One region of the Actinomadura sp. NPDC047616 genome, then DNA from elsewhere that is predicted to be linked to it. Evidence: predicted binding sites of a transcription regulator. Region 1 holds the regulator's gene; each other region holds the start of a gene.
The links. Region 1 encodes LexA, which represses DNA repair genes until DNA is damaged. Its sites were predicted from a motif close to TCGAACANNTGTTCGA; they were not measured.
Positions count from the first base shown of each region.

Region 2: the regulator LexA is predicted to act here: its motif matches at 3,575-3,590, upstream of ABZ801_RS36065 (alpha-ketoglutarate-dependent dioxygenase AlkB).
Region 3: the regulator LexA is predicted to act here: its motif matches at 3,527-3,542, upstream of ABZ801_RS34105 (alpha-ketoglutarate-dependent dioxygenase AlkB).
Region 4: the regulator LexA is predicted to act here: its motif matches at 1,995-2,010, upstream of ABZ801_RS06870 (SAV_6107 family HEPN domain-containing protein).

Region 1 covers NZ_JBEYTB010000009.1:51,589-58,600, forward strand. The annotation lists gene leuS (leucine--tRNA ligase) at 1-1,580, shown strand, start outside; gene ABZ801_RS21960 (YciI family protein) at 1,577-1,918, shown strand; gene lexA (transcriptional repressor LexA) at 2,228-2,929, opposite strand; gene ABZ801_RS21970 (LysM peptidoglycan-binding domain-containing protein) at 3,115-3,531, shown strand; gene nrdR (transcriptional regulator NrdR) at 4,282-4,758, shown strand; gene ABZ801_RS21980 (vitamin B12-dependent ribonucleotide reductase) at 4,868-7,012, shown strand, end outside.
Region 2 covers NZ_JBEYTB010000020.1:121,738-128,749, reverse strand. The annotation lists gene ABZ801_RS36085 (bifunctional metallophosphatase/5'-nucleotidase) at 1-282, opposite strand, end outside; gene ABZ801_RS36080 (hypothetical protein) at 844-1,449, shown strand; gene ABZ801_RS36075 (DUF4189 domain-containing protein) at 1,682-2,272, opposite strand; gene ABZ801_RS36070 (hypothetical protein) at 2,534-2,737, shown strand; gene ABZ801_RS36065 (alpha-ketoglutarate-dependent dioxygenase AlkB) at 3,593-4,138, shown strand; gene ABZ801_RS36060 (hypothetical protein) at 4,668-4,982, shown strand; gene ABZ801_RS36055 (MarR family transcriptional regulator) at 5,367-5,834, opposite strand; gene ABZ801_RS36050 (hypothetical protein) at 6,778-6,951, shown strand.
Region 3 covers NZ_JBEYTB010000018.1:112,576-119,587, forward strand. The annotation lists gene ABZ801_RS34085 (DeoR/GlpR family DNA-binding transcription regulator) at 1-460, shown strand, start outside; gene ABZ801_RS34090 (zinc-dependent alcohol dehydrogenase family protein) at 477-1,478, shown strand; gene ABZ801_RS34095 (MFS transporter) at 1,491-2,711, opposite strand; gene ABZ801_RS34100 (CGNR zinc finger domain-containing protein) at 2,728-3,276, opposite strand; gene ABZ801_RS34105 (alpha-ketoglutarate-dependent dioxygenase AlkB) at 3,564-4,193, shown strand; gene ABZ801_RS34110 (pyridoxal-phosphate dependent enzyme) at 4,673-5,674, opposite strand; gene ABZ801_RS34115 (Lrp/AsnC family transcriptional regulator) at 5,775-6,290, shown strand; gene ABZ801_RS34120 (hypothetical protein) at 6,389-6,928, shown strand.
Region 4 covers NZ_JBEYTB010000002.1:577,236-584,247, forward strand. The annotation lists gene ABZ801_RS06860 (transcriptional regulator) at 1-295, shown strand, start outside; gene ABZ801_RS06865 (hypothetical protein) at 452-736, opposite strand; gene ABZ801_RS06870 (SAV_6107 family HEPN domain-containing protein) at 1,247-1,762, opposite strand; gene ABZ801_RS06875 (L,D-transpeptidase family protein) at 2,117-2,866, opposite strand; gene ABZ801_RS06880 (YbaK/EbsC family protein) at 2,932-3,405, shown strand; gene ABZ801_RS06885 (arsenate reductase family protein) at 3,402-3,761, shown strand; gene ABZ801_RS06890 (hypothetical protein) at 3,810-4,739, shown strand; gene ABZ801_RS06895 (hypothetical protein) at 4,765-5,094, shown strand; gene ABZ801_RS06900 (GNAT family N-acetyltransferase) at 5,210-5,794, shown strand; gene metF (methylenetetrahydrofolate reductase [NAD(P)H]) at 5,838-6,770, opposite strand; gene ABZ801_RS06910 (polyprenyl synthetase family protein) at 6,952-7,012, shown strand, end outside.

The DNA of each region.
Region 1 (7,012 bases):
TCGAGCGGCTGTCCACCGAGCGCGAGAAGACCGGCGTGTTCCTGGGCCGGTACGCGATCAACCCGGTCAACGGCGAGCGCATCCCGATCTGGGCGTCCGACTACGTGCTGGCCGAGTACGGCCACGGCGCGATCATGGCCGTTCCCGCGCACGACCAGCGCGACCTGGACTTCGCGCTGAAGTTCGGGCTGCCGGTGCGCGTGGTGGTCGAGACCGGCCAGCCCGACCCGGCCGAGACCGGCGTGGCCACCACGGGCGACGGGCGCATCGTCAACTCCGGCCCCATCGACGGGCTGAACAAGGCCGACGCGATCACCCGGATCATCGAGATCCTGGAGGAGAAGGGCCTGGGCAAGGCCGCGGTCAACTTCCGGCTGCGCGACTGGCTGGTGTCCCGGCAGCGGTTCTGGGGCTGCCCGATCCCGATCGTGCACTGCCCGTCCTGCGGCGAGGTCCCGGTGCCGGACGACCAGCTGCCGGTGCGGCTGCCCGACGACCTGCGCGGCGCCGACCTGAGGCCCAAGGGCACCTCGCCGCTGGCCGCCGCCGAGAACTGGGTCAACGTCGAGTGCCCCAAGTGCGGCGGCGCGGCCAAGCGCGACAGCGACACCATGGACACCTTCGTCGACTCGTCCTGGTACTACTTCCGGTACTGCTCGCCGACGTACGAGGACGGGCCGTTCGACGTCGAGCAGGTCCGCAAGTGGATGCCGGTCGACCAGTACACCGGCGGCGTCGAGCACGCCATCCTGCACCTGCTGTACAGCCGGTTCTTCACCAAGGTGCTGTACGACCTGGGCATGATCGACTTCACCGAGCCGTTCACCCGCCTGGTCAACCAGGGCCAGGTGATCCTGAACGGCAAGGCGATGTCCAAGTCGCTGGGCAACATGGTCGACCTGGGCGAGCAGATCGAGCAGTGGGGCGTCGACGTGGTGCGCCTGGCGATGCTGTTCTCCGGGCCGCCCGAGGACGACATCGACTGGGCCGACGTGTCGCAGCCCGGCATGGCCAAGTTCCTGACGCGCGTGCACCGCATCGCCACCGACGTGACGTCCGCACCCGGCACCGACCCCGCGGCCGGCTCGGTCGACCTGCGGCGCGTCACCCACCGCACCATCGACGAGGCCACGACGCTGATCGAGCAGCACCGCTACAACGTGGCGATCGCCCGGCTGATGACGCTGGTCAGCGCCACCCGCCGCGCCATCGACGAGGGCCCCGGCCCCGCCGACCCGGCCGTCCGGGAGGCCGCCGAGACGATCGCGGTGCTGTTGTCGCTGTTCGCCCCCTACACCGCCGAGGAGGCGTGGGAGCGGCTGGGCCGCGAGCCGTCGGTGGCGACCGCGGGCTGGCCGGCGGCCGACCCGTCCCTGCTGGTGCGCGAGTCGGTGACCTGCGTGGTCCAGGTCGCGGGCAAGGTCCGCGACCGCCTGGAGGTGCCGCCCGACATCGCCGAGGACGAGCTGGAGCGGCTGGCGCTGGCCTCCGCCAAGGTCAACGAGGCTCTGGCCGGCGCACGGATCCAGCGCGTCATCGTCCGTCCGCCCAAGATCGTGAACATCGTGCCCGCCAAATGAGCACGCTGCACCTCCTGCTGCTGCGCTACCGCGGCACCGAGGACGAGGTCGAGCCGCACGTGCCCGCCCACGTGGCGTACCTGGAACGCCACCACCGGGCGGGCACGTTCCTGGCCTCGGGCCAGACGGTGCCGTCCGAGCACGGCGGCGCGATCATCGCGCGCGGGACCGACCGCGCCGAGATCGAAAAGATCGCCGAGAATGACCCGTTCGTCTGCGCGGGCGTGGCCGAGTACGAGATCATTACAGTCGATGTGGGCCGGGTCCATCCGGCCCTGGCGGGACTGGCCGGCGTCGGCCCGTCCCGCGTCCGCGCCCCGGGAGAGCCGCCCGGCTGACGCGGCGCATCGGCCGCGCAGCCCGCGGTCCAGGCACCGGCGGGCCCGAATCCGAGCCTGACGGCCGCGAGCGGAGAACCACCGCCGCGGCCGTGTCTCGGCCTGGCCTGGCAGGCGCGCCTGGGCGCGGGCGCCGAGCGGCGCTCGTGGACGAGCTGGAACTGGAATGGGTGGAGACGAGTGCGTCCGCACGCGGTTGTCGAGATGACGCCTCCTGCGCACAGCGCGGGGCGCATGCGAACGCCCGCCACCGCCCTGGGGGCCGGTGACGGGCGCGCGGGAGTGACCTGGCCGCGCCGGGCCGGGACGTCACATCTTGCGCAGGACGGCGACGACGCGGCCCAGGATGGACGCCTCGTCGCCGGGGATCGGCTCGTAGGCCGGGTTCTGGGGGACCAGCCAGATGTGACCGTCGCGGCGCTTGAAGGTCTTGACGGTGGCCTCGCCGTCGATCATCGCGGCGACGATGTCGCCCTGCTCGGCCACCGGCTGCTGGCGCACCACGACCCAGTCGCCGTCGGCGATCGCCGCGTCGATCATCGAGTCGCCGGTGACCTTCAGCAGGAAGTGGGTGCCCTCGCCGACGAGCTGCTTGGGCAGGGTGAACACGTCCTCGACGGCCTCCTCGGCCAGGATCGGCCCACCGGCGGCGATCCGTCCTACCAGCGGCACGTAGGCGGGGGCGGGACGCGGCGCGGTGTCCTGGCCGGCGCCGGGCGCGTCGAAGTTCTCGGTGTCGGTGCGCACCGGCGTGGCGCCCGGGACCCGCACCTCGACGGCGCGCGGCCGGTTGGGGTCGCGGCGCAGGTATCCCTTGCGCTGCAGCGCGCGCAGCTGGTGCGACACGCTGGAGGTGCTGGTCAGGCCGACGGCCTCGCCGATCTCGCGCATCGAGGGCGGGTAGCCGCGACGCTGCACCGAGTCGCGGATCACCTCCAGCACCATGCGCTGCCGCTGGGTCAGGCCCGCCTCGTCCATGGGGCCGTCGGGCAGCTCCCGGACCTTGGTCATCGCTCGTCGCCTCCCGACGCTCGCTCCGTCACTCCTTGCCGAACGTTATCGCGTCCGGCTGCAATGATCAAACAATTGTTCGAAGAATGTACTCGCGTTTCTCGGGGGGCTGCGGTACAACATCGTACAGACGTTCGATCGAATATGCATTCGAAGATCGGCTGTCGGTCACGAAGGGGACCGAGATGGCGGGTTCGCTCCACCCACACTGCATAACGGCCGAAGCTCCGGCCCTCACCACACACATCCAGCACGCACCGCCGCCCCTGGGGGCTCCGGCGGAGGGCGCGTGGGACGATCTGCGGCTGACGCGGCGCGGCCGCATCGTGATGATCGGCCTGCTGGCGGTGCCGCTCCTGGTCGCGTTGTGGCTGACCGCGACGGCCCGCGCGGGCGCCGGCGGCCCCGACGCGTCCGACCCGGGCGTGCGCCCGGGCAAGACGGTCGTCGTCGGCAACGGCGACTCCCTGTGGACGATCGCCCGGCGCGAACGCCCCCGCGACGACACCCACCTGCTGGTCCGCCGCATCATGGATCTCAACAACCTGTCCACCACAATCGTCCGCCCGGGCCAGCGCCTGCGCCTCCCCGCCAACGACTAACCCCCGCATTCACGCCGTAACAGCTGTCGCGCTCTTGCGGCGGCAGCCGCCTCACTCTCCCCACCAAGCCGGAGCGGTACGCCCTGCTCTGCCGACGGGGCGCGAGGCGAACACCAATGGCTCGGCCCCACCAGCCAAAGGGGCCGAGCCGCTGCTGCCCAGACCCGGGCGGCGTAGTGCGCGCGGTCACGGCCATGGCAGCCGCCGCCCGCCGGGTCTGGGCCAGGGCGTCGGCCCGCCTCGCGCGGCGTCACGCTGGGCACGGCCAGATCTGCCGCCGCCGTGCGCGTTGGTGCACCGCCTTCGCGGTCGCCTCCATCCATCCGTATCCGCCGCTCGCACCCGCTCCGCTGGAGTACGGTCGCTCCCGGCCCGCCGTCACCCATCGCGGCGGGCCGGCTGTAGTGATGTGGCGATTTTTGGGGACTTGTGGGTTGGCCTCACCGTGCGAGGCGACCTCCCGTCCGAAGGCTTCGGCGGGGGACGCGAGAAGCCTTACGGCAAAGGGGGTTTGGGTGGTTTGTGGGGGTTCTTGGGGTCCGGTGGAAGCGACACGCCGAGACGGGGTCGGTGGGCCCGGTGTGACGAGGGTCTACTGACGGGGGTCGTGATCCAGGTTGCGTTGCCCCTCCGGGCGTCCTACGGTTGACCACAACATCTAGTAGTTACACGGGTGTCATTAGCCACAAGTTGTGTCTTGTGGGGGACGATTTCTCGTGTGGCTTGATCTGTCAGGGGAGGAGGGAACGCGTGCACTGCCCGTTCTGCCGCAACCCTGACACCAAGGTGATCGACAGCCGCTCCACCGACGACGGATCGGCCATCCGGCGCCGCCGGTCGTGCCCGGAATGCGGCAAGCGGTTCACCACACAGGAGAACGTGCTCCTCATGGTGGCCAAGCGCAGCGGCGTCACCGAGCCGTTCTCCCGGGAGAAGATCATCGCCGGCGTGCGCCGCGCCTGCCAGGGCCGTCCCGTCGACGAGGACGCGCTGGCCAAGCTCGGGCAGCGGGTGGAGGAGGCGATCCGGGCGACGGGGGTGGCAGAGATCCCCTCGCACGAGATCGGACTGGCCATCCTCGGCCCGCTCGGCGAGCTCGACGAGGTCGCCTACCTGCGGTTCGCCTCGGTGTACCGGGGTTTCGAGACGCTGGACGACTTCGCCAGAGAGATCGAGTCACTGCGTACCAAGGCCGGTTCCTCGGGGGAGCCTGGCCGGCCCCTGTGAGGGGCGGGCTTCACGACTGTTGAGAGCGCCCGCGGCCGGGAGCAAACGGCCGGCGGGCGGGGTTATTCCTGGACAGGGCCCGGCGGGAGGGCCCGAGAGGGGGAAGGTCATGACGGAGACGGTGAGCGGCTCGGCGGCCCGGCGCGGCAGGGGGAGCCGCAAGGGGCTCAAGGTCGAGCGGATCTTCACCACGCCCGGCGTGCATCCGTACGACACGATCCGCTGGGAACGTCGTGACGTGGTCATGACCAACTGGCGGGACGGCTCCGTCAACTTCGAGCAGCGCGGGGTGGAGTTCCCCGACTTCTGGTCGGTGAACGCCGTCAACATCGTGACGTCGAAGTACTTCCGCGGCGCCCTCGGCACCCCCCAGCGCGAGCACAGTCTCAAGCAACTGGTCGACCGGGTGGTCAAGGTGTACGTTGACACCGGCCTGGCCGAGGGCTACTTCGCCTCGGAGGAGGACGCCCAGATCTTCGACCACGAGCTGAAGCACGCCCTGGTCCACCAGATGTTCAGCTTCAACTCCCCCGTCTGGTTCAACGTCGGCACCAAGTCCCCGCAGCAGGTCAGCGCCTGTTTCATCCTCTCGGTGGACGACTCGATGGAGTCGATCCTGGACTGGTACAAGGAAGAGGGGATCATCTTCAAGGGCGGCTCCGGCGCCGGTGTCAACCTCTCCCGCATCCGCTCCAGCAAGGAACTGCTGTCGTCCGGCGGCACCGCCAGCGGACCGGTGTCGTTCATGCGCGGCGCCGACGCGTCCGCCGGGACGATCAAGTCGGGCGGCGCCACCCGCCGGGCCGCCAAGATGGTCGTGCTGGACGTCGACCACCCCGACATCGCCGAGTTCATCGAGACCAAGGCCCGCGAGGAGAACAAGATCCGGGCCCTGCGCGACGCCGGGTTCGACATGGACCTGGGCGGCAAGGACATCGTCAGCGTCCAGTACCAGAACGCCAACAACTCGGTGCGCGTGTCGGACGAGTTCATGCGCGCCGTGGAGAGCGACGGCGAGTTCGCGCTGCGCGCCCGCCTGAACGGCGAGGTCGTGGACACCGTCAAGGCCCGCGACCTGTTCCGGCAGATGGCCAAGGCCGCCTGGGAGTGCGCCGACCCGGGCATCCAGTACGACGACACGATCAACGACTGGCACACCAACCCCGAGTCGGGCCGCATCACCGCCAGCAACCCGTGCTCGGAGTACATGAGCCTGGACAACTCCTCCTGCAACCTCGCCAGCATCAACCTGCTGAAGTTCCTGCGCCAGGACGACACCTTCGACGTCGAGAGCTTCGTCAAGCTCACCGAGCTGATCATCACGGCGATGGACATCTCCATCACCTTCGCCGACTTCCCGACCGAGAAGATCGCCGAGACCACCCGCGACTACCGCCAGCTCGGCATCGGCTACGCCAACCTCGGCGCCCTGCTGATGGCCACCGGGCACGCCTACGACTCCGAGGGCGGCCGCTCGCTCGCCGCCGCGATCACCTCGCTGATGACCGGCGTCGCCTACCGCCGCTCCGCCGAACTGGCCGGGGTGGTCGGCCCGTACGTCGGATACGCCCGCAACGCCGAGGCGCACAAGCGGGTGATGCGCAAGCACGCCGCCGCCAACGACGAGATCCGCACGCTGGACGAGATCGACCGCGCCGTCCACGCCGCCGCGACCAAGCAGTGGCAGCAGTGCCTGAAGACCGGTGAGAAGAACGGCTACCGCAACGCCCAGGCGTCGCTGCTTGCCCCCACCGGCACCATCGGCCTGATGATGGACTGCGACACCACCGGCATCGAGCCCGACCTCGCGCTGATGAAGTTCAAGAAGCTGGTCGGCGGCGGCTCGATGCAGATCGTCAACCACACCGTCCCGCGCGCCCTGAAGAAGCTGGGCTACCAGCAGGAGCAGATCGAGGCGGTCGTCGAGTACATCGCCGAGCACGGCCACGTCGTGGACGCGCCGGGCCTGCGTCCCGAGCACTACGAGGTGTTCGACTGCGCGATGGGCGAGCGGGCGATCAGCCCGATGGGCCACGTGCGGATGATGGCCGCCGTCCAGCCGTTCCTGTCCGGGGCGATCTCCAAGACCGTCAACATGCCCGAGCAGGCCACCGTCGAGGACATCGAGAAGGTCTACTTCGAGGGCTGGCGGCTCGGCCTGAAGGCCCTGGCGATCTACCGCGACAACTGCAAGGTCGGGCAGCCGCTGTCGGCGGCCAAGAAGACCGAGCAGGCCGAGGAGGCCCCGGCGCCG
Region 2 (7,012 bases), on a different contig from region 1:
GTTCCAGAACCAGCCGGTCTCGTTCGGCCACCCGGTGAAGTCGTCGCCGGCGGAGAAGAGGATCGAGTTCCGCTTTCCGGCGCGGAGCCGCTTGAGATGGGTGGTCAGGTACGCGCCGCCGCCGACCTGCTGGGCGGGTTCCCCGGCCCGCGCTCCGGGCACGGTGGTGGTGTAGTCACCGAAGTAGCCGTGCAGGTCGGTGATCGACAGCAGCTGCACCGGCACCGGCGCCCCGGCGGCCGACGTGGCCGCGCCGGCCGCCGGGGTCGCCGCGAGGGACATGACCAGTCCGGCGATGGTCCCCAGGGCCAGGGTGGCGCGTTTCCGTCTCCGGGCGAGGCCCGAGCGGAACAACAATCGTGGGGCGTGACGCATGTGGTCGGGCTCCATGTGACTGAAAGGATCTTGGTCACCCGGAAGCGTCCCGACCTGCGCTTAACAACGGATGAATGGTGGACCGGCTCGGCCTGACCAGGGCCTTACCAGGTATCCGCAGTACGCTCGAGGGCCGCTTCCGGCACCCAGCCGGACAAGCCGACGCACGCGTCAGGCCGACGCGTCACCGGGGAAGCACCCCAATCCTCAGGTCACCAGACCCTGCGCTAGCCGTAGACCACCTTGCACGCGAGTCCAGCTTGGCGAGGCACGCACGTCGCCCTGACGTCACGGTGCAGACGCGTCGACCCTGGTTGAGTCCGCACTCAACCAGTCCTGGGGTGGCACAGGGAAATCGCTGCCGTTTGCCGGGCGCCTGACGCGGCGAACGATAACGGCCGTCCCGAGCGCTCCCCCGGTCACACGGCATGGCACGGATGAAGCGCCACGTCCATACTGGGCCGCGTGATGAGCGACCCTTTGCCCCATGGGCCCTACCAACCGGCGCCCGGCGGTCCGCCGCCGAACAGAAGTTGGCTCCTGCCGCATCTGCTGCTGGGACTGGTGTTCGTGATCGCCGTGGTCGCCGTGGCCGCGCTGGTGACATTTCGGGTGCTGCGCGACCAGGAAGACCCTGATACGGGCGGGCCCACGGTGCTGAGTCGGCCGGTGCGGTTTCTCGCCGTCCAGAAGTCCGAGCCCGGCCCGTGCAAGCCGGGCCTGCTACCGGACCTGTCCTCCGTCGAATGCCTCCAGGTCGGGTCCGGCATGACGATCGGCCGGGTCGCCGACATCCGCGTCCGGCCGCCTGACGCCGCGCGTGGCCGTACGAGTCACGTCGTGGCCATCTCGCTCATCCGGCAGGACGCCCAGACGTTCGCCACGATGACGACGAAGGCCGCCCAGGCGCAGCCGCCCGCCAACAGGATCGCCATCATCGCCGAGGGCCGGGTGCTGTCCGCTCCGGCCGTCACCTCGCCCATCACCGGCGGGGAGATCGAGATCACCGGTTCCGCGAGCCAGTTCACCAAGGAGTACACCGAAGGTCTGGTCCATCGCATCACCGGCCGCTGAACCGGAGGGCGTCACGGCGCCGCCTTGTGCATCCGCGTCTGCAGGTCACCGAGACGCCGCCGAACGCCAGGCCCCAGGCGACCGGGGAGTGGCTGACAGTGCCCCGGACCAGCAGCGGGAACGTCGGTCGCACCGCGGCCAGCACGAGGCTCATCACCCATACCGTGAAGATGGCGAGGTCGACATCACGGGCGGGTAATCCTGGACGACGGGCGCGCGTGCTGGCTCTTCACTACCGCGTGGTGCAGACCCAGGTGATCCAGCGGCCGCCGCCCGCGTTGGATATCGCGTCCCTCTGGGCCGCGGCCCGTGTGGCGCCGCTGCCGCCCCAGTACTTGTTGGTTCTCGAGTTGTATGCGACCGCGCCGCAACCGTTGACGAAGGTCGTGAGGACCTTGCAGCCGGAACTGGGGCACTCGTTTAGCGCCCGCCGTCTCGCGGCGGCCGCGGAATCGTAGTCCCACGCTTTGCCGACGGCGCCGTTAGGCGCCACGGCGATGGCTCCGTAGTTCTGCGGTGCCGGTGCGTACGTGCGGTCCGGGGTGGACGGCGCCGAACTGGGCGGACTGTAGGTCGGCGGACTATAAGTCGGCGGACTGAACGTCGGGGGGCTGTAGGTCGGCGGAGTCGGGAGGCCGCGCAGCGTGGACCTCGCGGCCGCCGGTGTGCCTGGCGAGCCATCGGACCCGACCAGCAACCACAGGACGGCCCCGCCTCCGATCAGCAGCAGGAAAGCCCCGACGACCACGATGATGACGACGGCCGGGTTGTTGTTCGGCGGCCGCGGGCCGGGCGGCCCCCATCCCGGCTGTCCGGGCGGCATCGGGGGTCCGGGTGGGCCGGCCGGGGATCCGTAGCCGGGTGGATGGCCACCATGCGGCGGCTGAGGGGGTTGCACTGTGACCGCTCCCCGGGATGCGTCGATATCCGGAAGATCATAGCGACTTTTCCACCAGGACAAAGTGGTGGTGACAAGCGCCCACCCGCACCGCGTGGCGCCATCAGGGATTCGCCGACTATCGCTGGCAGTCACAGACGGAAGTGACTTGCTTCCCAGCGCCCCGCCCAGCAACACCACGAACACGTGTCCGCGGATGGGGACAGCACGCAGGTCAGCCCCCCAGCCAAGAAGGCGCCCCTCCCCCTCACCGCGACGACCGCATCCGGCCACACCACCCCGTGTCGGACCCGCGTCGCCAACACCTGGCGGCGCGGCTGGGCGCACTACTGGCTCGACAGCACGGCCGAGTGGCTGGCCTGGGTGCAGCACGAAGACCCCGAAGGGTAGCCCTGGCCGTGGTTCGGTTCGTTCGCCTACTGGCCAGAGTCGACCGCGCGCAGGGAGAGCGAACAGCCGCCGGGGTGATGCACTGGTCGCCGCGCGTACAGCCGACCTCCCTCCGGACGACAACGCCTGTTCGAACTCGCCGAAGCCGACAACTGGCAACCACGCGGTATTGGCCGAAGCTCCGTCCTGACGTCCATGCGCCCGCACCCCCGGTGGCGCTGGATTCAGTCCAGACGTGAATCAGGCCGCACCGGGTGCAAGTTGCTCAGCCTGTCCTCACGTCGCGCTTCCCCGCGTCGCGGTCGTCTGCTGCCAGGTCTGGCCACCTGGAACACCGGAACGGCCCCCGGTCAAGGTCGCGGAGCTGAACGTCGCCGTTGCCGTGCGGATCGGTGCCAGCGATGCCGCACCAGTGTCGACATCCTGACTGCTTGTTGGCTAGTGGTGGCCGTCGTGGCCTGGCCCCCGCCTGAGTACGAGCCCATTCGCGAAACGAGGTCGCCGCTGCGTACCGGACTTGGCTGGGCCACGGCCGACCGGGCGTCACCCGCTTCAGTATGACGGTCGTGCCTGACGGGCGGCATCAGGTGTGGCTCGATGCGCCATCGATGTCGTCTTGGGCCCCGGTGCGCTACTGAGCGTCTCGGCTGGTTGACAACCAGGACAACGGGCCGCGGGAGAGTCCCTGGCCGGGCTCGGCGGGGACGTCGTGCGCGCGGTGATCCCAGCATCGGCGACCGGGCTGACCGCTTCCCCAGATTTGCTCGGTGTCGTTCCTGCAGATGTACAACCACCCGGCCGAACAGGGCGTGATCCGCTTGGACGACCCAGCCCTGATCGAATAGGTTTTCGAATGTGGTTCCAGGTCTTCTCTGCGTGCCCGGCTGGCTGGACGACGCCGCCCAACGGCGGCTATCCCAGGACATCGACACGGCTCCCTGGTCGTCGCAGCTGCGGCGGCGCGTACAGCACTACGGGCACCGCTATGACTACGGACGTCGCGGCGTGGGCGGCGCCTCCGCCCCGCCGCTCCCCGCCTGGGCGGTGTTGCTGGCCGAACGGCTGCATGAGGAGGGCCACTTCGACCGCCCGCCCGACCAGGTGATCGTGAACGAGTACCTCCCTGGGCAGGGCATCAGCGCCCACGTCGACTGCGTGCCGTGCTTCGGTCCGGCCGTCGCCTCGGTCAGCCTGCTATCGGCGTGCGTCATGGAGTTCACCCACCCCGAGGAGGGGACGCGCGTACCGGTGCGGCTCGTGCCCGGCAGCCTGTGCGTGATGACCGGCCCGGCACGGTTCACCTGGCGGCACGCGATCCCCGCGCGCAAAAGCGACCCGGGGCCGGACGGACGCATGCCACGTGGCCGCCGGGTGTCGGTGACGATGCGAACCGTCCTGTGATCCCGGGCGCGGCCGAGGATGGTCAGGCGGGGCGCCCGACGCGTCGATCGCCGCCGGCTCTGCGGCCACCGGCCCGTCCATGAAAGTCACCCCTCCCGCACCAAGATCCCCTCGGCGTCGGATTAACCGATCCGGCATCGAGATTTCCCCGCCGAGACGGACGTAGGAGGCGAGGCTGTCCAGGTGGGGCGTGGGCCTTGGCCTGCAGGTGAGGAGCGGTGCGTACGGCGGCGGTCAGGTGGGTGAATGCGCCGTGGCGCAGCTTGTGCAGCGTCCAGTTGGCACGGTGCGGATCGATGGCGGAAGAGGCGGTCGTGAACAGGCGCTCGGAGCGCGGCCGGTGTGCGGGCAAACGTTGGGCGGCGCGGGGGCGCGGGGGCCGCTGGTGCGAGCGGCGGTCGGGTGAGGAACGGCAGCCCGCTAGTGCCTCCGGCGGTGAGGCGGGATTGCAGCCGGGCGGTGCCGGTCTGCCAGGGCACGTACTCGATCACTCTGCTGGTCGCGCCGGAACTCCAGATCCGGGTTCTCCATGTTCAGCGAGAACATCTCATCGGCACGCGCGGCGGTCTCGTACAGCAGCCGCCAGAAACACCCGCTCGCGCAAGTCGTGCCGGACGTCGCGAAACAGCTCATCCGGGCGGGCTCATCGTGCGGATGGGCCGCAAGGTCGCCGGTAGAGGGGGGTGCTGGGCTTCCGGAGCCGCACAGGTCCGAGACCGCTCCCCCGGCCCCCTGGCCCGGGCCGGCGGAACTGGGCGACGCCGACGCCGTCCTGCTCTACAACTACGGCGTCTCGCAGCACGTCAAGACCTGGATCGACTTCGTTACGGTGGCGGCCGGATAGGCCGCCCAGAGCTTCCTGGAAGAAATGCCCACCGTGCTGGTCACCGTCCGCGGCGGCGGCTACGGGCCCCCGCAAGGGCTTGGACCACTCCACTCCCTACCTGCGGCGCGTCCTCGCCTTCCTTTGGGACCGTCGTCGGACGCGGACAGTCGTCGGCGTCAACCCAGCCCCGGACCGACCTCGCCGTCCAGCGACCCGCCGAGGCCCGCGACGCCGTCCGCCGCACCGGCCGCGCCCTAGCCGCCAAGTAACCGGCACCCCGGCCCGGCGGCGGGCAGGACGGGTGGTTGTCAAAGACCGCGTTCGCGCAGCCGAACCCGGCACGGTGGTAGTGGTGACCGCCTCTGCCGGTCAGCCATTCTGCTTGCCCTCGTCGACGACAAGTCAGGGTGTTGACGACGTGGCGTCTTCGTCCTCAGGGGCGAGCCGTGTCCAGATGGTGGTCAGCTGGCGCAGATCGTCCTCGTCGAGCCGGTCGAAGAAGAGCCTCCGGAGGTCGCCGTGGTGCTGCTTCCAGGCCTTGCGCAGGAGTGCCCGCCCCTCTCGGGTCAGGACCGCCTCGAAACCGCGGCCGTCCTCGGCCGACCGCCGCCGCTCGATCAGCCCACGGCGCTCCAGCCGGTCGGCGAGCCGGGTGAAGCCGCCCGTGGACATCAGGCGGCGCTTGGCGAGTTCGGACATGCGCATGCCGTCGCGACCGGCCTCGCCGAGCAAGGCCAGGACACTGTACTCGGCCATGCTCACGCCCAGCGGTGCAAGACCGGCCTCGATCTCACGCCAGATCCGATCGTGTGCGTACAGGAACCCCCGCCAGGCCTCGTCCTCGAGCTCGCTCAACCGCAAGGTCGCCATACGCCGAACACTACTGCCCCGCCCGTCGTACAGAAGCAGCGAAGCTTGACTGCACAGGCAGAGCACATAGTGAAATGCTTGTCTGCGCAGATAATCCTGACCGGGCGTGGTCGGCGCCGGGCAGCGGCGACGCGTCCGCGACGCACAGGAGGATCGAGAACCGGTCAGTGATGACGGGCGGGGCGCTGCAATGATCAATGACGGTCGTCGGGCTGGTGAGCATGCGGGAGCGTGTCGCGTGGACGGCAGCGATGTGCAGGCCGGGCGGCGGCTTTGAGGTGCGCGCTGGTATTCCGGTGCGCGGGGAAGGGCGCATGTGGGCGGCATGGTCGGCGGGCCGGTGTCTGCCTCTGTCGGCGAGGGCCCAGCCGGGGACGGCTGGGGGCGTCGGAGAGGTAGCCGATCAGGGTGCTGCTCGTCGACGGCTAACGGCTGGTACCCGCCGGGTTGACCATGCTGCCGTGCGGGGCATCGCCGTGGTGGGCGAGGCTGGGGAGGCGCTGAGCTGCCGCGCACCACATCGCTGACGTGGTGCTGATGGATTTGCGGATGCCACGGTTGGACGTAGATTGAGGCGGCCCGCCGCATCATCGCCGGATCGGGGCGGCGTTGGCGGGCCCAAGGTCACTGTCTCGACCACGTTCGAGTGGGACGAGTACGCGCTCGCGGCGATCACGGCGGGCGTGGCCGGGTTCGCGGACATCGCCTGCAGCGACGAACCGATAACTCGGCTGGCACCACCGTGCCCAGACAGGGCGCCAGGTTGACACGGGTATGGCTCGCCTTATCCGCCGCACCGGTACGGGTCGCCCACCAATGCGCAAGCCACTCTCCGACCGTAAGTAGACCGCGGTCCGAACCACACGGCTTCCGGAGCTGCGACAGGGCCACACGCCCACCGCCCTTCCGACGGCGCCTTCGCACCGCTGTGAAGGAGAAGCCAGTGACCGACAACCGCACCGTCACCGACCACATGAACCACAGCCACGCCAACAACACCGCCGCGGCCGGTGGCCTCTTCGGCCGCTTGGCGTGTGTTGAAACCGCCGCGGCGAATCCGCCGACGACGGCCATCCGGGCGACCGGCAAGTCCCAGGGGTTGGAGCCATTTCCCTGACCACCGTGCGGAAGGCCTGACATCTGGAGGACTCGCCCCGCCTCACACGAACCACCGACAG
Region 3 (7,012 bases), on a different contig from region 1:
CCGCCGCCTCGCCGGCGTCGAAGGGCTCACCGTGGTCACCAACTCGCTGGCGATCGCGATGATCCTCGGGCGCGCCGACGGCGTGGAGGTGGTGCTGCTCGGCGGCCGCTACCGGGGCGACTTCAACTCCTGCTCGGGCCCCGACGTGACCGCCGCGCTCGCCCGCATCACCGCCGAGCAGGCGTTCGTGTCGGCCACCGCCCTGCTGGAGGGCCGCCTGTTCCACCCCAGCCGCGACTCGGCCGAGGTCAAGGAGGCCATGCTCGCCGCGGCGCGCCGCAACATCCTGCTGGCCGACCACTCCAAGTTCGGCAAGACCGCCACCTACGCCTACGGCGACGCCGCCCGCTACGACCTGGTCGTGACCGACGCCGCCACCCCCGCCGAGGAGATCGACGCGCTGCGCGGCCTCGGCGTCCCCGTCCAGATCGTCCACCCGCCCGAAGATCCACCCCGCTGACAAGGAGCGTGCCGACATGCGAGCAGCGCTGATCGAGACCCCCGGAACCGTGGCCGTCACCACCGTGCCCGACCCCGCGCCCGGGCCCGGCCAGGTCGTCGTCGCCGTCGCCGCCTGCGGAATCTGCGGCACCGACCTGCACATCTTCGACGGCGACTTCGCACCCACCCCGTACCCGATCGTGCCCGGCCACGAGTTCGCCGGTGAGATCGTCGCCGTCGGCGCGGGCGTGGCGGGCCTGCGCACCGGCGACCGCGTGGCCGTCGACCCGTCGCTGTTCTGCGGCGCCTGCCACTACTGCGAACGCGGCCAGGGCAACCTGTGCGAGAACTGGAACGCCATCGGCGTCACCCGCGACGGCGCCTGCGCCGAGTACGCGCTCGCACCCGCCGCCAACTGCCACCGGCTCCCCGAACACCTGGACCTGTCGCACGCCGCGCTCATCGAACCGCTGTCGTGCGCGGTGCGCGGATTCGACCTGCTGCCCCGCCGCATGGGCGACCACTACCTCATCTACGGCGCCGGGACGATGGGCCTGATGATGCTGCAACTGGCCCGCCGCGCCGGAGCCGCCTCCATCTCGGTGGTCGACCTGAACGCCGCGCGGCTGCCGGTCGCGACCCGTCTCGGCGCCGACGCGGTGGCCGCCTCGGCCGACGAGTTCGACCGCCCGCAGGGCTGGGAGGTCGTCATCGACTGCACCGGCGTGGTCGCCGCCATCGAGGACGGCCTGACCCGCGTGCGCCGCGGTGGCACGTTCCAGCAGTTCGGCGTCGCGCCCGCCGACGCCACCGCCCGCTTCTCCCCGTTCCGCGTCTACAACGACGAGATCACCATCGTCGGCAGCATGGCCGTCCTGCACAGCTTCGGCCGCGCCGTGGACCTGATGGGCCGCGGCGTCATCGACCCCGACATCATGATCAGCGACCGGTTCGCCCTGGACCGCTACCCCGAGGCCCTCAACGCCTTCCGCGACGGCATCGGCCGCAAGCTGCAGATCCGCGCCGCGGCCGACTGAACGCCCACATCCTCACGTGCCGACGCCCGCCGCCCCGCGTCCCGGCGGCGGTGGCGGCGCGCCGCGGTGACGTGTCAGCAGCCGCATCGCGACGATCCCGCACAGCGGCCCCGGCGCCAGCACGGTGAACGCCCACTGCCACCCGACCGCGTCCGCCGCCGCCGGCACCAACCAGATCGTCACGCCGGTGAGGGTGAACCCGCAGGCCATCTGCACCGTCAGCGCGCTGCCGACGAGCCGCTGGTCGGCCAGCTCGGTGACCAGCGCCGAGAACTGCGGAGAGTCGGCGACCACCGTGAAACCCCACAGCAGCCCCGCCAGCGCCAGCACCCAGGGCGGCGCGTGCAGCAGCGAACCGATCAACATCGCGCAGGCCGCGGACCCGGCCATCATCCAGATCGCCGCGCGTTCACGGCCGAAGCGGTCGCCGAGGACACCGCCGACGTAGTTGCCCGCCCCGCCGGCCACGAAGACCGCGAAGGTGACGTAGGCGGCCAGCGCCGAGTCGTCCAGACCGCGCGGCCGCAGCGCCGCCGAGTAGAACAGCAGGAACCACGACCACATCGCGTACAGCTCCCACATGTGGCACAGGTAGCCCACCACCGCCAGCCGGGTGCCGCGGTCGGCCAGCAGCCGTCCGACGAGGCGCGACTCCAGACGGGCGCGCGGGAAGGGGTACGGGCCTTCGCGGACGGCGACCACCACGATCGTCCCACCGAGCGCGGTGAGCACCGAGGTCGCCCAGATGACGGTGTGCCAGTCCAACCCGCCCAGGCCGTTGACCAGATGCGGCGCCCCGGAGCTGACGGTGAGCGCGCCGACCAGCAGCCCCATGGCCGCGCCCAGGCCGGTCCGGTACCAGGTGGCGACGAGCTTGAGCGCCGGCGGGTACACGCCCGCGATGAAGAACCCGGTCGCGAAGCGCACCATGCTCGCCACGACGACACCGTCGGCGGCCAGCAACGCCGCGTTGGCCGCGGCCGCGCCCAGAGCACTGACGAAGATCAGCCGGACGGGAGCCATCCGGTCCGGCAGGCTCGTCGCCGCCGACACCAGCGCTCCGGCCACGAAACCCCACTGCACGCAGATGGTCAGCCAGCCGGCCGCGCCCGCCGACAACCCCCATTCGGCGCGCAACTGGGGAATCACGGCGGAGGCCGAGAACCAGGTCGACTTGAGCAGCAGCAGTGTCAGTGCGAGCGTGCACAGGTTGCGGCGGGCGGCACGGCTCATGGTCCTCCAGCGCGGTCTACGGCCCGGGCGTCCGCCGCCGGGCACGGAAGGCGGCGACGCCGCCGCGGTTGAGACAGGCCCGCGAGCAGTAGCGGCGCCGCCGTCCCCTGTTCAGGTCGGCGTACACCCGGTCGCAATCGTCCAGTGCGCAGACACCGAGCCGGTCGACGCCGTACTCGCACACCAGGGTCGCCAGCCCCATCGCGGTGTGCGCCCGGAGCCGGTCGGGCAACGCGGCACCGGACACCGCGTAGTGCATGTGCGGCCCCAGACCGTGGTCGGAGATGTGCGGCTGCATGGGGACGGCGGCCAGCAACCCATTGAGCAGGGCGACCGCCGCCGTCACGTCCTCGGCCTCGAAAACCGGCCGCAGGTCCCGGGCCCAGCGACGCAACGTCGATGCCTCCGGCGCCGACAGCTCCGCGGCCGCGTACTTGAAGGCCAGCAGAATCTCCCGCAGCCCTTCGTCAGAGGCGTGGGCGCCGCGGGCGGTGACCGCATTGACCAAGGCGACAGCGGTTCCCACCCCGTCGTTGCGGTACGCGTCCGCTCCCGAAGCACCCACACCGGCACCGTAATCGAATAGACGGCCGAAAAACCTTACATGGCCGGAAGCGGCCCCCCACGCACGTCGGCCACCCGAGTCACCTGACCGCGACCGGGCTGCTCAGGAACGATGACGCGGTGGCACCGACGGGATCACCCTTCGCTGGACGATGATGTTGCGGCATTCATCGAGACGCCGCATGCGTGGAACACCGCTCAGCCCCGAGCTCGGGGCTCGGACTCACGGGCCGATAGGGACTCCCAGGCCCTCGAACATGTGTTTGACCAGGTGGGTAGCATGAGCGCATGGAGAGCGCCCTCCAAGGTTCGATCTTCGACTCCTGGGACGAGGCGGGCCCGCGCGAACTCGGACATTCGGTCCGGCGCGTCCCGCTCACCCATGGGGCCTGGATCGACCTGCGTCCCAACTGGATCGCCGGCGCCGACGCGCTCTTCGAACGCCTGCTCACCGCGGTCCCCTGGCGGGCCGAGCGCCGCCACATGTACGACCGCGTGGTGGACGTCCCCCGCCTTCTCGCCTTCTACGACGAGGACGCCGAACTCCCCGACCCGCTCCTCGACCAGGCCAAGCGGGCCCTCAACGCCCACTATGCCGAGGAACTCGGCGAGCCTTTCCGCACCGCCGGTCTCTGCCTCTACCGCGACGGCCGCGACAGCGTGGCGTGGCACGGCGACACCATCGGCCGCGGCAGCACGGAAGACACGATGGTCGCCATCGTCTCCGTCGGCGCGCCCCGTTCCCTCCTGCTGCGCCCCCGTTCCGGCGGCTCCGCCCTCCGCTACGACCTGGGCCACGGCGACCTGATCGTCATGGGCGGCAGTTGCCAGCGCACCTGGGAGCACAGCATCCCCAAGAGCGCCAAGGACTCCGGCCCTCGAATCAGCATCCAGTACCGCCCAAGAGGCGTCCGCTGACAGACCGGGCACCGACGCCGGCGCGCCCCTCTGCTCGGCTCGCACGCGACCAAGGGAACGCCGCATCGGCCGCCTTGCCCGCCTGGCGACCGCCGGACGGTCCACCGCCGACCCGCAGACCAGGTCATGCCAGGTCACCAGTCCGCTTGCGCGGCGGCGGGCCCACCGTAGATCGGGGGCCTGGCGCGGACTAGGTGAGGTGATAGGGCAGTCCGGTGTTCGGAATGTCGAGCCTGTCGCAGTAGGCCGTGTTCAGTTCGTTCCAGCCATAGTTGACCGCGTCGGCGCCGCGAATGGGCGCGATGGGCGCCCCGTCGAGCAGGCGTTCCGCGACGTCGAGACCGTGCCGCGCCGGACGCGCGTCAGCCGTTCTCCGCAGCGCGGTAGGCGATCAGTTCCTCGGTCGTGTGATCGCCGAGAAGTCCGGCTCCGGCGGCCGCTTCACAGCAGTGGTCGCGCTCATGTCTTCTCCCTGTTGTTCAGAAGGTCGTGCGTCCGGCGGAACTCGACGTTCGCGCGGGGCACGTGAGCCGGGCCGCCAGCTCCCTGACCTGTTCGGGACGCGGGTTTGCGCCGGTCAGCACTGTCGCCAATCGGTCGCCGGCGACCGCACCCTCGGCGATCGCCGCCAGGCCCGCCGCCCCCGCCGGTTCCAGGACGATTCCGAGCGTGCGCGCCGCCACTTCCATGGCGGCGGCGATGGCCTCGTCGGTCACCAGGACGATCTCGTCCACCAGGACGCGGGCCCGCCGCACCGAAGCCTCCAGCGGACCGCGCACCGCGATCCCGTCGGCGAACGTGCGAGCGCGGTCGAGGCGGACCGCGCGGCCCGCGCGCAGGCTCTCCAGCATCGAGGGGGCGCCTTCGGCGTTGACCCCCACGATCCGGGTGCCGGGAGCGTGCTCCTTCATCCAGCGCCCCACGCCGTTGATCAGCGCACCGTCGCCGACCGGGAGCACGACGGCGTCGAAGCTCGGCTCACCTGCGTGGCGGGTCAATTCGAGTCCGATCGTTCCGGCGCCCTCGGCGATCGCCGCCTGCAGACCGTCCTGCAGGTAGACGCGGTCAGGATGGCGTTGGGCGTGGGCGGCTGCGGCCTTGCGTGCCGACGAACCGTCCGCCCCGGCCTCGACGACCCGGGCGCCGAGGGTCTCCATCCGCTCCCGCTTGGCGGGGTTGACCGTCTCGGGCACGAACACCTCGACCGGCATCCCGCGGGCCCGTCCCGCGTAGGCGACGGCCTGCCCGAAGTTGCCCGAGCTGGCGCATACCACCGGCGTGCCGGGGGCGAGTGCGCTCAGCATCAGATCGGCGCCCCGGCCCTTGAAGCTGCGCACCGGGTTGGCCGTCTCCAGCTTCACCGTCACCGTGCGGCCGCCCAGCGCCCGGCACAACTGCTCGTCGAGGTATTGCGGGGTGTTGAGGAACACCGGATCGATCACTCGCGTGGCCTGCTCGATCCGCGCCACGTCCAGGTCCATGCCTGTCGCCTTTCCTCAGCGGTTTGCCGACCCGGCCGACGTTATTCGAACTCCCGATCGAAGCGATTGAGAATATCGCGCCGCGACGCAATAATCTTGCATGCCCGAAGCACCGCCACCCCGCCTGGACGAGATCGACGCCCTGCTGCTGGACCTGCTCCAGCACGACGCCGGACGCACTCTGCACGACCTCGGGGAACAGATCGGGCTGTCACCGAGCGCCGTCCAGCGGCGGATCGCCCGCTACCGCAAGGACGGGCTCGTCACCAGGCAGGTCGCCGTCCTCGACCCGCACCGCCTCGGCCCCACCGTCCTGGCCACGGTCCTGGTGACCCTCGACCAGGAGTCCTTCGAGCACCACCGCGCCTTCTCCGAACGGATGCGCGCGGACCCGCAGGTCCAGCAGTGCTACCGGGTCGCAGGACCATGGGACTACGTGGTCGTCCTGGCCGCGCGGAGCATGCGCGAATGCGGCCGCCTCGGCGACCGCCTGTTCAAGGCCGACGACAACATCAGGCGTTACGAGACCCTGGTCGCCTTCGACACCATCAAGACCGGTCTGGCGCTCCCGCTACCCGCACCACAGTCCTCTCGCCCACAAGACGGCCCGCCATAAGCGAGAAGACCCTTGGACAGTTGGAAGCTGCGGCCGGATGGGGCGGAGCCCTGTAGCGTTCGTTGGTGGTCATGCACCCCTGCTGAGGGAGTGGCTCCTTGAACGTCGCGTATTCGCCGGTACCAGAGCTGAACCTGCTCATGGAGCTCCAACAACGGCTCGACGGCGAGTTCATCTCCGATGGGTTCGAGCTGATCGAGTTCGGCGAGCCCCGGCACGACGGGTGGTCGGACGCCCCCGAATTCCTGGAAGGCTTTCTGCCGTTCGCCTATGCCAACAGCTCCGGTTCGCTGTACGCGCTCTGGCGGATCGACCACCGCACCGATCTGGCGAGCCTGCCGATCGCCGTGTTCGGAGACGAGGGCGGCATTCACCTCACCGCTCTCAATCTGCGGGATCTTCTGCGGCAACTCGCGTGCGACCGGCCGATCTCAGTCGACTGGGGCGGGGCCGACTTCGGCGAGTATGAAGGCCACCACCGCGAGAGCGGCGGTCAGGGGCACCGGACATACCTCTCCTGGCTGGAGCAGCACTTCAGCCTCACCCCACCCGACGACCCCAACGACCTGGTGCGGGTCGCGCACGCGGAGCTCGGCGAACGGTTCGTCGGCTGGGTCGGGCGTTTTGTGGACCTCTGATCAAGAAAATGACAGCGGACGTCGGCACGTCGACGCCGCGTGCTGTCAGGAGACAACGAGCAGTTAGGAGCACCGGGCTCCGGT
Region 4 (7,012 bases), on a different contig from region 1:
CGAGTTGCTGCCCGGCGGAGCCGCGCCGAGCCCGCTCGGGCCTACACCGAAGCTCGTGATCGATCTCGAGCGTCTGCAGCAGCTTCCGAAGGACAAGGCCGGTCCCCTCGCCCGCTACGCCGCGACGATCCAGAGCCAGCGGGGCGACTACAACGGAAAGGTCCTGTCCATCCGGCAGGAGGATCTGCGGTCGCTGGCGGTGATCTACGACAAGTCGCCGTCCGAACTGACCGAGGAACTGATCGGCTGGGGCGTTCTCGACCCGGAGGCCCGGCGCGCCGTGGAGGCGTTCTGACCACCTGACCGGGAGCCCCTCGACCCGGCGTCCGGGGCCTGGTCTGCGAGACGAGCCCCTCGCCTCGCGTGCCAGGCCCCGGACGGCATCGCCCGCCGCATCACCACCGGCGCGTCACCACCGGCGCGTCACCACCGGCGCGTCACCACCGGCGCGTCACCACCGGCGCGGCGCCGCCGCGGCGACGGCGAGCACGCCCGCCATGGCGACCGCGCTGACGGCGAAGCCGAGCGCGAAGCCCCACTCGGCGGGGAACCGTCCGCCGTCCGGCACCGACGCCGTGACGATCACGGCGCTCACCTGCGTCCCCAGCGACGCCCCTACGGTGCGGAGCAGCGTGTTCACACCGGTGGCCACCCCCGTGTGCGCCGCGGGCACCGCCGCGACGACGAGCAGTTCCGCGCCCAGGGTCAGCGCGGCCAGCCCCGCCGCCAGCAGCACCGCCCCCCACCAGGCATCCGAGCGTGGGGCCCGGGCCGCCGTTTGAGCGTGCGCCCATCGGGGGGCGCGGGGGGAAGCGTGGCAGGTAGCAGGGATTGGCAGCAGGCGGCGCGGTGGTGGGCTGGATGTGCGGGGATGTCGCACCGGGCGTCCGAGGGGGCCGGGGCCGCCGTTGGTCCAGGGAGGGGAACGGCGGCCCCGGCGGGCGAGGCGGCCAGACCAGGGGAGGATGACCGCCTCGAGATGGGGGTCCGGGCGTCGCCCCGTGGGACACCGCACACGGGGCTGTGGCGGGGCCGACCGCGGGACGGCGAGCGGGCCGACTGGGCCCGGTCGGAGGTCTGCGGGGCCTCCCCCGGCTGGGCACCGAGGACAGGGCTGCGGCGAAGTCGGCCGTAGCTCACCCGGGCGGTGGCTTTGGGAGCGTCTTCTGGGTGGGTGTCTGGTCGAGGGTGGGGGGTGACGGAGCAGGTCGTGGGGTGGTGAGGTGTTGCGTGCTCCGGGCTTGGGTCAGCTGGCGCGGGAGTCGGGGATGGGGAGGGTGGGCTGGCTGGGGATGCCCAGGGTCTCCTCCACCAGGGAGACGAACACCTCGGCGTCGTGCAGGAGTTCGTCGGCCTCACGCGCGGTCACGGCGCGGGGCAGGCCCGCCTCGGCGGCGGCGCGCTTGTCGGCGCCGGCGGCGAAGAAGGCGGCCCACTCGCGCAGGGCGGGCTCGGCCTCGGGGAGCAGCACCCACACGCTGCGCGGACGGCCGCGGCGGTGGGTCTCCACGGGCTCCTTGGAGGCCAGCACCGCGGCGGCGGCGCGCAGCGCGGCCAGGTGGGCGCACACGTAGCGCACGGCGGGCGAGGTGGCCTCGGCCGCCTCGGCCAGGCCCATGCGGGCGGCCTGCAGCTGCCCGGTGGCCGTGTGGGCCGGGCGTGGGGCAGGAAGCGGGCGTGGACGTGGGCGGGGCAGGTCGCCGAACTGGGCGGAAGAGTGAACAGCGGAGTGGGCGCCCCGCGTGGTCTTCGTGACGGACATGGCCTGTCTCCTTCCGGCTCGGGCCGGCCTGGCCGGCCGGGCGGAGCGCTTCCCCTCGCTCCGCCCGGCCGTCCGTCCCGCCGGATCGCGCGCTGATCCGGCGGGGACGGGCGGGGGTTCCGGGGGACGTGCCCCCGTGAACACCGCGGACCCCGGCGACACCGGCCGTCGGGCCGGCGAGCAGGGGGCCGCGCCCCGTAGCCCTGGCACGGTCCGCGAGTCCCGTACCACGTCGAACATAAGTTCGACGCATTCACAGTAAACCGTCCCCATGACGATTCGTCAACGTGTTCGAACACGGCGACGATCGCCCTGGTCAGGGCCAGTAGAGCAGGCGGGTCCGACAGTCGCGGGCTAGGCCGGACGGCGCACGTGGACGGCGACCCCGTTGGCGACGATCTTCGGGAAGTACTCGGCGATGTGCATGGGCAGCCGCACGCAGCCGTGCGAGGCCGGGTGGTCCGGCACGCTCGGCGCGCCGTGGAAGGCGATGCCGCCGTTGAAGTAGATCGGGTTGTAGAGCCGGCCCAGCGGCGCGACGCGCCAGCCGTCGATGCGGCGCTGCGTGCGGTAGTCGCCGGTCGGGGTGACGGCGTGGCGGCAGTGCTCCTTCTTGGTCTTGGGGTCGGTGGTGCAGAAGCGCTCGCCGGACCCCGCCGAGACATGCGAGATCAGCCGCAGCCTGCCGTCCTTGTAGACGACGAGGTACTGGCGCGTCAGGTCGACGTCGACACGGTCGGCCTCACGCCGCTTGGTCAGCGGCTGGGGCTGCCTGGGGGCGTCCAGCGCCTTCCAGACGCCGGCGTCGACGGTGCCGTTGACCGCGAGGCGGTTGACCTTCTGGAAGGCCCACACCGCCATCTGGGTGGACGTCCCGAAGCGGCCGTCGGCGGTCCCCGGGTCGTAGTGGAGTTGCTTGAGGCGGGTCTGCAGCTGCCGTACGGCGTCGCCCTTGGACCCGAGCTTCAGCGTGGGACGCTGGGCGGGCGCGGCCGCCTGCTCGACGGTGGGGGTGGTGGCGCCTTCGGCGGCCGTCGCCGCCTGGGTCGTGAAGCCGGTCGCGACCACCGCGCCGGCCAGTACGGCTGCCATCCGTGCACGCATCCGCATACCTCCCTTCCTGGGCAAATGCACCCAAGGTACAGTTCTCGACACTCTAGAGTGCTGCCATGCATGCGAACGCCGAACGGGTGGCAAAGGCCCTGCGGGAGCGGGGCGCGACCGGCGAGATCGTCGAGCTGCCCGAACCCGCCCCCACCGCCCAGGCCGCCGCCGAGCAGCTCGGCTGCGCGGTCGGCGCGATCGCCAACAGCCTCGTCTTCGACGCCGACGGCGCCCCGCTGCTGGTGCTGACGAGCGGCGCCCACCGGGTCGACACAGGCCGGGTGGCCGCGCTGGTGGGGGCGCGCAAGGTCAGGCGGGCCACGCCGGAGTTCGTCCGGCAGGCGACGGGTCAGCCGATCGGGGGTGTCGCTCCGCTCGGGCACCCCGCCCCGATCCGTACGCTCGTGGACGTGTGGCTGGACAAGCACGACGTGGTGTGGGCGGCGGGCGGGCATCCCCACACCGTCTTCCCGACCTCGTACGAGGAGCTGGTGCGCATCACCGGGGGCGACCCCGCCGACGTGGGAGTGGACGAATGACGACCGAGATCTGGCACAACCCGCGCTGCTCCAAGAGCAGGGCCGCCAAGGCCGCGCTGGACGAGGCGGGGGTCTCCTACACCGAGCGCCGTTACCTGGACGATCCGCCGACCGCCGAGGAGCTCGACGCGGTGCTCACCCGTATCGGCGCCGAGCCGTGGGACGTGGCACGGCTGAACGAGCCCGTCGCCAAGGAGCTGGACCTGAAGAACATGGAACGCGACCGCGCGCGCTGGATCGAGGTGATGGTCGCCAACCCGGTGCTGATCCAGCGGCCCATCGTCCTGACCGGTGACGGCGTCGCGGTCGTGGCCCGCGACCCCGACTCGGTGCGGCGGGTACTCGACAGCGAGTGATGCCGGTGTGATTCTGGGGAACCGGACCCACGACGTTCGGGAGGGCGGATGACCGCGCAGATGCGCACCGGGCCGGCCGCGCGAAACGCCGACTTCCGCGGCATCGATCCGCCCGCGCTCAACCAGCTCCTCAAGCAGATGCAGGAGGCGGCCACGGCGATCCGGGGCTGGCTCAACGGCCACCGCCCCCCGCCGGGGGTGTCGGCCGCCGGGTACCGGCAGGCCGACCAGGTTGCGCAGTGGACGGCCGACCAGCTCGGCATGCTGACGCGCCGCTACAACTACGCGGTCACCCATCCCGACCGGGGCGGGGGCGTCCAGACGCCGCCCGCCCCGTCCCCGGCGCCGGGCCCGTCCGGCGGCCCGGGCACGGGTGCGACGCGGGGCGTCCCCACGCCCAGGGGCGGCGCCGGCAAGGGCGGGCAGCCGTCCAAGGGCGGCGGGGCGCCGTCGCGTCCGTTCAAGCCCGCCCCCGCGAAGCCGCCCCGCAACACGACGCCGAACGGCGCGGGCGACATCGGCAACTTCCCCACCCGGGAGGCCGCCGCCAAGGCCGCGCGTGCCGACGCGCTCGCTGTGTCCGCCGCGCTCAAGGACCACAAGCCCGTCCCCGATTCGGTGTGGAAGCACCTGAAGGCCAACGCCGACGACCCCGACTACACCGAGAAGCTCTATGAGCGGCTCGGCCCGGCCGGGGTCGCCGCCCTGCTCCAGGCGGCCGACGGGAACAAGACGCGCCTGGGCTTCGTGCAGGAGTCCCTGGGGACGGCCAGCCACCACCTCACGATGGACGTCACGTGGCTGCGCACGCTCCTGGAGGAGGCCGAGAGCCGGGAGGTCCGTTCCGTCGCGGTGCAGGTGCTCACCGGCGCGGACATGAGCCAGAAGGCCCGCGACGCGCTGGCCAAGCTGGGCCTGCACGGCCCGACGGCCGCCTCACCCCAGTCCGACCAGCGTCAGCCCGCACTCGAAACCTGAGACACAACAGACCTGAGAGGTCGTCATGGCCGCTCCGCCGCCCCCCGGGAGCCTGCCTCCGCCGCTGGACGAGTCCGCGGCGGCCAAGCTGTCGCCCCACGAGCGTCCAAACCCCGCCTACCGGCAGCTCTACCAGGCGTACGCCGACGCCTACGGCAGCATCGGCAGGCTGCGCCAGGCCCTGGACGCGCCCGTCAAGACGCTGGGCGGCACGGACGCCTGGCTGGGCCCGGAGGCGCGGCAGTGGGGCGGGCAGCTCGACGAGAACCGCGCCAGCCTGCAGAAGGCCGCCGACCGCATCCTGTGGGACATCTACGACCGCCTCAACGCCACCCAGCGCACCGTCCCGGCCTGAACGCCCCTCCTCCCCCTGGACGCCGTGAGGCCGCAACGCCCGTGGCCAGGGCGAAGCGATCGCTCGCCCCCGGCCGGACACAGGCGGCGCCACGGGCGGGTCTAGGCTCTACTGCGTGAGGGAGCCGAAGCTGCGCGAGATCGACCATCGTGCCTTCCTGCGCCGCCTGAACCCCATCGTGGAGGTGTACGCGGCGGCGATGCGGCCGCCCCGCGACCAGCTTCCGGGACGGCACACGATCATGCAGCGGCACGCCGCGTACCCGGGGTTCCGGGCGTTCGTGGCCGAGCGGCGCGGGGCGCTGCCGGGCCTGAACGGGCCGGTGCGCGGGTTCATCTACGGCTTCCACGGCGGGGCCGGGCAGTGGTGGCACGACGTGGTGTACCAGGCGCTGGCCGAGAAGGGCGGCCCCGAGCACGCCGCCGCCTGGATGGACGACGCGTTCGAGGTCGCCGAACTGCACGTGCATCCCGAGCACCAGGGCCAGGGCCTGGGCCGGGCGTTGCTGAACGCCCTGTGCGAGGGCCGTTCGGAGCGCACGGCGGTGCTGTCAACGCTGAACAGCCCGCCGGACTCCCCGGCCCGCAACCTGTACCGCTCGGTGGGCATGGTCGACCTGCTCACCGACTTCGAGTTCCCCGGTGGCGGCCCCCGCTACGCGGTCATGGGCGGCACGCTGCCGCTCACTCCCAGGCACTGAGCCCGGGCCAGGCCGGCGGCCCGGGCGGCCCAACGCCCCGGGATCAGGCGGTGGCGCGGGCCGGGCGGGCGGCGCTGTGGCCGGACTCCTCCAGCAGCGCGTACACCTCGCGGGTCGCCGTGGACTTGTTGAAGGTGATGAAGTGGATGCCGGGCGCGTCCTGGTCGAGCAGCTCACGGCACAGCTCGGCGGCGTGCTCGATGCCCAGCCGCCGCACCGCCTCGGGGTCGTCCGCGACCGCCTCGAACCGCTCGCGCACCTCGGGCGGGAACGGGGCGCCCGACAGCTGCTCGGAGCGCTCGATGGTGCTGAGCTGGGTGACCGGCATGATGCCCGGGATGATCGGCACGTCGCAGCCGGCCGCCGCCACCCGGTCGCGCAGCCGGAAGTAGTCCTCGGCGCGGAAGAACATCTGGGTGATCGCGTAGTCGGCGCCCGCGCGGCACTTGGCCACGAAGTGCCGCGTGTCGCTCTCGATGTCGGGCGAGCGCGGGTGCTTGTAGGGGAAGGCGGCCACGCCCACGCAGAAGTCGCCGTACGCGCGGATCATGCCGACCAGCTCGGCGGCGTACTCGACGCCCTCGGGGTGCTTGACCCACTCGCCCATCGGGTCGCCGGGCGGGTCGCCGCGCAGGGCCAGGATGTTGCGCACCCCCGCGGCGGCGAACCGGCCGACCAGGTGGCGCAGCTCGGCGCGCGAGTGGTTGACGGCGGTGAAGTGCGCCACCGGGGTGAGGGTGGTGTCGGTGGCGATGCGCTCGACGATGTCGACGGTCGTGTCGCGGGTGCCGCCGCCGGCGCCGTACGTCACCGACACGAACGACGGGCGGAGCGTCTCCAGCTCGCGGATCGTCCGCCACAGGTTCCGCACCCCCTGCTCGGTCTTGGGGGGGAAGAACTCGAAGGAGAACGTCTTGCGGCCGTCTGCCAGCAGCTCGCGGATCGTCGGGGCGCGGTCGGGACGTACGGATCGCATCCCCCAAGCGTAGTGGTGGGGGCCCCGCCGGCACGATCCCGAGGTCGTCCGGCGGCACGATCCGAGTACCGCCCCCGGTGCGCGCGCCGATCCAGCCTGGCCGAAGATGAAATTACGGACATGGTGCGAAATACTCGCCTCGTCCGTAGGTGATCAACCAGCGAACGGAACGATCAGGAACATGACGACGCGCCGCATCCGCAAGGAGGTCGACGAGGCTCTGCTGGCCTTCGTCGACCACC